Regions from separate parts of the Glutamicibacter sp. NPDC055354 genome, predicted to be linked through region 1. Evidence: predicted binding sites of a transcription regulator. Region 1 holds the regulator's gene; the other holds the start of a gene.

Region 1 (3,409 bases):
TGCACTAAGGTCTGTGACAAGAACTGATGAAGCTCGAATCGGAAGGCACCATGGAGTCCATGCAGGAATTGGCGCACCAAGCCGCGATCGACACCCACCAGCGGTTCGGGCATCGCCTCATGGGGTTGCCCGGAACGTGGATTGGACAGAGCTACAGCAAAGCGCATCGGTTGCGCGACGGAAGCATGCTCAGCAATCTCAATGGTTTCGCGCACCCGCTTGCGGAGTGGAACTATTGGTGGCAGGCGCACTATCTGGATGCCATCATCGATGAGGGCCGATCGTACTGGGACGAAGGCAACGAACACCGGGCGCGCGAAGCGCTTGCCCGGGCCAACGGCCTATTGCGCGGCATTCGAATTCGAAACTTCGGGATCTTGCCCAACTACTTCTTCGACGACATGGCTTGGCTTGCCCTGGCCAGCGGCCGCCTGTCAAAGTTCACGCAGCTGGTGACGGGGCACAGGAGCCGTCCTGCCGAGGCGGCAGTTCGGACGCTGGGACGGCAGCTCCATGCCGGCATGGATGGGGTGCTGGACGGCGGCCTGTACTGGTCCAGAAAGCGGGATTTCAAGAACACGCCAGCCAACGCGCCGGCGGCACTGTTCTTTGCCCGTACCGGGGAGAAAGAGACCGCGCGAGAGCTTCTCCAGTGGCTGGAAAAGAATCTGTTCAGCGTGGAGCGAGGACTGTATCTGGACGGACTTCGGTTGACCACGCAGGGACACGCCGTGGAACCAGCGGTCTACACCTATAACCAGGGCCTGGTGCTCGGGGCATTGCTTGAGCTTGGCGAGCCTGCTGATCTGGCTCACGCTCAAGTACTGATCGATGCCACCACGAAATCGCTGTCAACTGCTGCCGGGGTCCTCTCGTTCAACAGCGGGGGAGACGGCAACCTGTTCGCGGGGATACTCTGCCGATATCTGGCCCTCGCCGGTAATGATGTCCGCTTGGAAGCCCGGAGCCGGGAGCAGGCCAGGAGGCTGGTCATGGCAACGGCGCGCCATCTGGCTGACCAGGAGCCACGCCGGCTTTCGGCGGCAATCCAACGCTGGATGATCTTCTCGGCGGCCGCTCAATTCGAGTTGAACGCCGGCCAATAGCGGGTTAAACGAGAATTGCGCTGGTGCCAAGCACCAGCGCAATGACCGTACGTATTCTAGAGCGAGCGCATCACCGAGACGACGCGTCCCATGATCGTTGCGGCATCACCCAAAATTGGTTCGTAGCGCGAGTTCTGCGGAAGCAGCCAGGTGTGCCCGTCACGCTGCCGGAAAGTCTTTACCGTGGCTTCTTCATCGAGCAGGGCAGCTACGATGTCGCCGTTGTCCGCCGTCTGCTGGCGGCGGACAACTACCCAGTCGCCATCGCAAATCGCAGCGTCAACCATTGAATCGCCGGAAACCTTGAGCATGAACAGTTCGCCGTGGCCTACGAGCTGACGAGGCAACGAGAAAACATCCTCGACGGACTGTTCGGCAAGGATCGGACCGCCGGCAGCGATACGGCCAACCAGGGGAACCATGGTGGTGTCAGCGGAAGTGCTCAATTCAATGATCTTGGCGTCTTCGCTGGCATCTGGCTCGACCGGCTTCGAAACTTCGGCCTTCTCGGCGTCTTCGGCCAGCTGCAGAGGCAGCAGGATTTCCATTGCGCGCGGACGGCGTGGATCTCGACGGATATAGCCGAGCTTTTCCAGCTGGCTCAGCTGGTGGGTGACGCTCGAAAGGCTCTTGAGCCCCACTGCGTCACCAATCTCACGCATCGATGGTGGATAACCGTTCTTGCCGATTGACCGCTGGATCGTCTCCAGGATCTTCTTTTGGCGAATCGTCAGCGAACGTGCATTCGATCGGGGAGTGCGTTGTGAAGCTGACATGAGATTTTGCCTTCCCTAGCAATCATTCGAAAGTTCGTAAGTCCAAACTGTCGGCGCTAGATGGTGAGATGTTTTCATTGCTCGTCTACTTCGAAATCTTAGTAGATAAGCGAGCTTCTTTCAAAGATTTGTTCGAAAACTTCTGGACAAGTTCCGCAAACCTCTGTTAGAACAGATATACGAGGTTCGAACAAGTTTTCGAATCTACGCTTTCGAATACAAATTCGCATCACTTGAATTTCTTGAGGAGACAAAGTCATGGCAACCGTCGCACTTGACTCAAATCAGACCCAGGCACCACTGAAGATCCGCATCAACCGTCGCGGATGGGCCGTGCTTGTGGGTATGCCCATTTTCGCACTCACCATCGCCGCAGCTTTCTTCATCTCCATGTTTGCCTCTGACGCGCATGCCGCAGCCGATACTCCTGTTGGAGTCGGAACCGTTGATGTCACCGTTATTCCAGGGGATACGCTGTGGAGCCTGGCCCGGGATTACGCCACCGGTTACGACGTGACCTCGGCAGTGGGCCACATCGCCGAACTCAATGCCCTGACCGGCAGCGAAATCCAGGTCGGCGAAACCCTCTCGATTCCGGTCCTTGCCGGCTAGCTTCCCCAGCTTGCTTCGAGTTTGTTACCTGTGGCCGTAGCGGATTCACCGGCAGGCGCGCTGCGCACGTAGACTTGATGCGTGAATGACCGCAGTGAACTTTTGAGTCAGCTGCCCTTGCGTGAGAATCTCCGCGGGCTATCCCCTTATGGCGCACCACAAATTGACGTGCCCATCCAGCTGAACGTCAACGAGAACACCCATCCGTTGCCACCGACAGTCGTCGATGCCATTGCACAAGAGGTGGCCAAGGCGGCGGCAACGTTGAACCGGTATCCGGACCGCGAGTTCACCGAGCTTCGCGAACTCCTAGCCGATTACCTCGGCCACTCGCTCACAAAGGACAATATCTGGGCCGCTAACGGTTCCAATGAAATCCTGCAGCAAATCCTGCAAGCCTTTGGCGGCCCCGGCCGTGCCGTGATGAGCTTCGGCCCTACCTACTCCATGTACCCGCTGCTTGCCAGTGGTACTGACACGAAATATATCGCCGGTGAACGCGCCGCAGATTTCACGTTGTCCGCCGATTCCGCAGCCGCACAGGTTCGCGAGCACAAGCCGAACATCGTTTTTCTCTGCTCTCCGAATAACCCCACCGGCACGGCCCTTGGCCTGGACGTCATCACCGCGGTATATGAAGCCATGAGCGAGCATAACGGCATGGTGATCGTGGATGAGGCGTACGCCGAGTTCTCCTTGGCCAGCACCACCTCGGCGCTGAGCCTGCTCGAAGGCCGCCAGCGGCTGATTGTCTCGCGCACCATGTCCAAGGCTTTCGGCCTGGCCGGTGCGCGCGTAGGCTACCTGGCCGCTGCGCCAGAAGTCACCGATGCCATCCGCTTGGTGCGACTGCCATACCACCTGTCGGCAGTGACCCAGGCAACCGCCATCGCGGCCTTGAAGAACATCGAGTTG
Region 2 (3,409 bases), on a different contig from region 1:
CAGGTACTGGCACTAACTGGTTCCGGTTCCGGGCAGGCCCTCATCTTGGCCGAGCCCCAGTACTCGTCGCACTTCGGGGGTCAATTGCACCTCGCAGGCCGCAGCCTCCTGGGGACGTTGAGGACAACGATCGTTGACATGATCAAATTTCTCCACGTTGTCCACGCTCTCGGGAACCGTGATTGACCGCAGCCCGTGCGGAGATACCCACGTCTTGGAGCCATCCGGGCAAGCGAAGACCTTCCAGCCAAGCGCGTGCTTGTACATCTGATGCTGCTTGCACAAGAGATGGGTGTTCTGCCGGGTAGTGTGGCCGCCCTGTCCATACGCTTCGATGTGATCAATTTCCGAACGATCGGGCAGGCGGCGGCAACCAGGGAAACCGCAATGCTGGTCGCGGTAACGCAGCAAATCGCGCAACCCCTGGGAAGGCCGATATTTCTTGGGCTCCACATCAATTGCGGCTCCCGTCCATGGGTCGGTCAGAACGCGCTGGAACGACGGAGCATCCGCGGCGATTTCCAACGCTACGCCGATTGGGATCGGCCCGTAACCTTCCAAATCAGCGAGGGCGCGAGCGGGATTCACGAGCATTTCAATGGCTGGGATCGTGATGGCAACCCGTGGCTTCAGCGGCATGCCTTCCATTCCGGGCCAGCCATGCAGATACACGTCCGCAAGCACATCGGCTTCAACCTGCGTTTGCGTGCGCAGATCCTTGGAATCAGTGATCTGGGCGGCTGCCTGCTTTATCGAGTTGCGAATCGAATGGATGACATCAGCTCGGTGATGCAGCTGCAAGGTAGCCATGCCATTCTCCTCATTCCACACCTTGAGATTACGGGCTGCGAATGCGTTCTTCTGCCGGTTCTCTGCCGAATTGGGATTCATCCGGTCGTGAAAGCGACGGGCCCGCTGGTAGACGGTTTCGTCGCAGGCTGTTCTTGCCAGAGGCAGCAAGTTTTCCTCCATGCGGCCGACCTGCTCCGGGGAAAGGTCTTGCGAGTATTTGACGATGTCGTGGGCGGCCTTAACGGTAATCTCACCTGCAGCGAGCGCGGCAAGGGTGGCTTTGCAGGCGTGACGCAAGCCCTTGGCATGGAACATCCGTTTGCTGACTTTACGGACGGATTCGCGCAATGCGACAGCTGACTCAGCTACGAAATTGGAGTTGATGACCTGCTCGCTGCCACGGTCTATGCCATAGTATTCGGCACTCTTGCTGGCTTCGGCTTCTTCGTCTGGGGTGTGGGCATGCTCGGTGGCAATCAGGTCATTGAAGGACGCGCTGACCTGCTCGACTCCGTCTGCCAGCAAAACGCAGATAGCGGCTTCAACGCTGCTCATCAGGCGTTGGAGTTTCTTCAGGCGTTCCAATGCGCCTCCGGGCCCATCCACGGGGCCCGCATTGAATAGTTCGTCAGCAACCTGCTTGATGGGTCCGAAGAACAACTGGTGCTCGCGATGGGCGTCGAGTGCTGACGCTCTGTGCGACTCCATGCGGGTGCCCGGCGGGCGCAGTGGAAGGCGATGTTCATCGTCGTGATCGTCTAGATATGCGGGAATAGTCATAGTTAACGTTCGCGCAGATTATCGACAGTATCTTCTGGTTCGAAACCAATTGTGGATAAGTTCTAGAAAGTTTATGCGAATGCGATTAAGCGTGATTCCGGCGCGAAAATCGCTAGACCAGGGAAGGTAGTAATGGGTGCCGTGCTAGTTGCTAGTTGCTAGTTGGATGCAGGGGGCGCGGCGGACGGGTGAAGGCAGTTCGGATGCCACGGGCTGCCATGGCTGCGAGTATGGCAAAGGCGAGGACGCTGGCCATGTACAGGGGTGCGTCTAGATCCGCGGCGGCATCGGCGTTCCAATCGGCAAAGGTGTCGCCCACCGAGTTCATATTGGCGAAAGAAGCGAAGAAATAAGCCGGTGCGCCTAAGGCAATGATCAGGCTCCATGCGCCGATAGCCGCCCAGGCGGGCAGCTTGCGTCCGGCGGAAACTACCGGAACGAGCCAGGAGATGGCGAGAGCGGATCCAATGGCTGCGAAGACCCACCCTCCAAGCGAGTCGTAATTCTGGTCCATTGAGGCCATCTCGGAAATGGTTTCATCGAGGGGAAGCCCACTTGCTGCGGTCACGGCCCAATTGTTCATGAGCAGTGAGCCGTAAGCCGCGTAAGCCACGATCATGGCGAACCCGGAGATAGCTAGAAGTTTACGCATGTCAGTAGCCTAACAGTGCGCTAGTCAACTCGGTGGGATAACCAATAAGCGTATGAGCTGGACGTCCGTGCTACGTCCTTGCACGATCAAGCTGTCCTGATGCCAGCTGTCTGTATTCCAGTGCAAGAATCCGTGAAGCAGATGCCCTTAGTCGGTAAGGTGCATTATGTGCCGATCGGGAGCCCAAAGCGATCGCGCGAGCGATACCACCCAGCGCCGCAACGCAGCGCCAACCGTTAGAAGGAGACTAGGGATGATCTTCACCAAAAAAGGCGACGCCGCAGTTCTGGCCAAGCTCAGCACAGCTCCAGCACCCTATCGCGAGATTGCCGAACGGCTTCACGCCATAATCATGCAGAGCGCACCATCGCTGGAGCCGATCGTCCGCTGGGGACTTCCGTTTTACGTCCGGGATGGCAAAGACGTCTGCTACATCAAGCCTGACAAGGACTTCGTAGCTTTCGGTTTTGGAGAAGTCGTGAATCCAGCCTACGAGGAAGGCTCCCACATGCATCCAGTTGCATGGACTATCACCTCGCTGGATTCTGCAACGGAAGACAGGATCCGGGAACTGGTGAAGAAGGCCGCGGGCTGATCCCGAGCAAGCTAGCTGGCCGCCAGATGAACAGTGCGCCCGCTGCAGGCAGCCGCATTGCCTGGAGTCAGTCCGCAAGTGCGCCGAAGGTCCCGTCAGCGCCATTGCTGTCGGGACCTTCGGCTTTGCGTCGGTAGTACTGAGGGCAAAAGCCTAGGCGGCAAGCATCGAGATGCCGTGCTCCTCTTCTGGCATCCATCCGGTCCAGGCCCAGTGGTTCTGGGGTTCACTGGCATCGGCAGCTCGGTGCGCGATGGATTGGGGCTGGAACTTCCCGGCTGGATCGTTCAGTGTTGAAGCATTCATGCTGCACTCCCATTGGATTGGCGGGTGTTCGCCCGTTCGTCGAGGTTCCGGGTACGGCAACGGCGGGGGTCCGGCCAATGCTGCCGGGACCCCCGCCGTGTTGAGGCGCGCTGGGGCTTACTTCACAGGGTCGAGCACGAAGTCGTAGGTGACCTGCTTGCCGTTGCCCGATGCTGCTGGCTGCACGTCGAGCATCAGTTCCGGCTTCACCGCGGTGGCGATGTCGTCGTCGTTGTGCGCATCGCCCGGGAAGTACAGCTGGGCGGTGAGCAGCTCGTGGCCCT

Evidence for each region. The regulator LexA, encoded in region 1, represses DNA repair genes until DNA is damaged. The targets are predictions, from matches to a motif close to TCGAACANNTGTTCGA.
Region 2: a site for LexA is predicted at 1,636-1,651, ahead of ACWICV_RS13825 (DUF222 domain-containing protein). Genes of this name have one in related genera too.

Annotation. Positions count from the first base shown of each region.
Region 1 is NZ_JBSHMB010000002.1:599,940-603,348, forward strand. Features, by position in the region: gene ACWICV_RS13030 (glycoside hydrolase family 76 protein) at 27-1,106, shown strand; gene lexA (transcriptional repressor LexA) at 1,163-1,882, opposite strand; gene ACWICV_RS13040 (LysM peptidoglycan-binding domain-containing protein) at 2,141-2,494, shown strand; gene ACWICV_RS13045 (histidinol-phosphate transaminase) at 2,576-3,409, shown strand, end outside.
Region 2 is NZ_JBSHMB010000003.1:109,515-112,923, reverse strand. Features, by position in the region: gene ACWICV_RS13825 (DUF222 domain-containing protein) at 13-1,572, opposite strand; gene ACWICV_RS13820 (hypothetical protein) at 1,724-2,224, opposite strand; gene ACWICV_RS13815 (DUF1801 domain-containing protein) at 2,478-2,819, shown strand; gene ACWICV_RS13810 (hypothetical protein) at 2,973-3,125, opposite strand; gene catA (catechol 1,2-dioxygenase) at 3,243-3,409, opposite strand, start outside.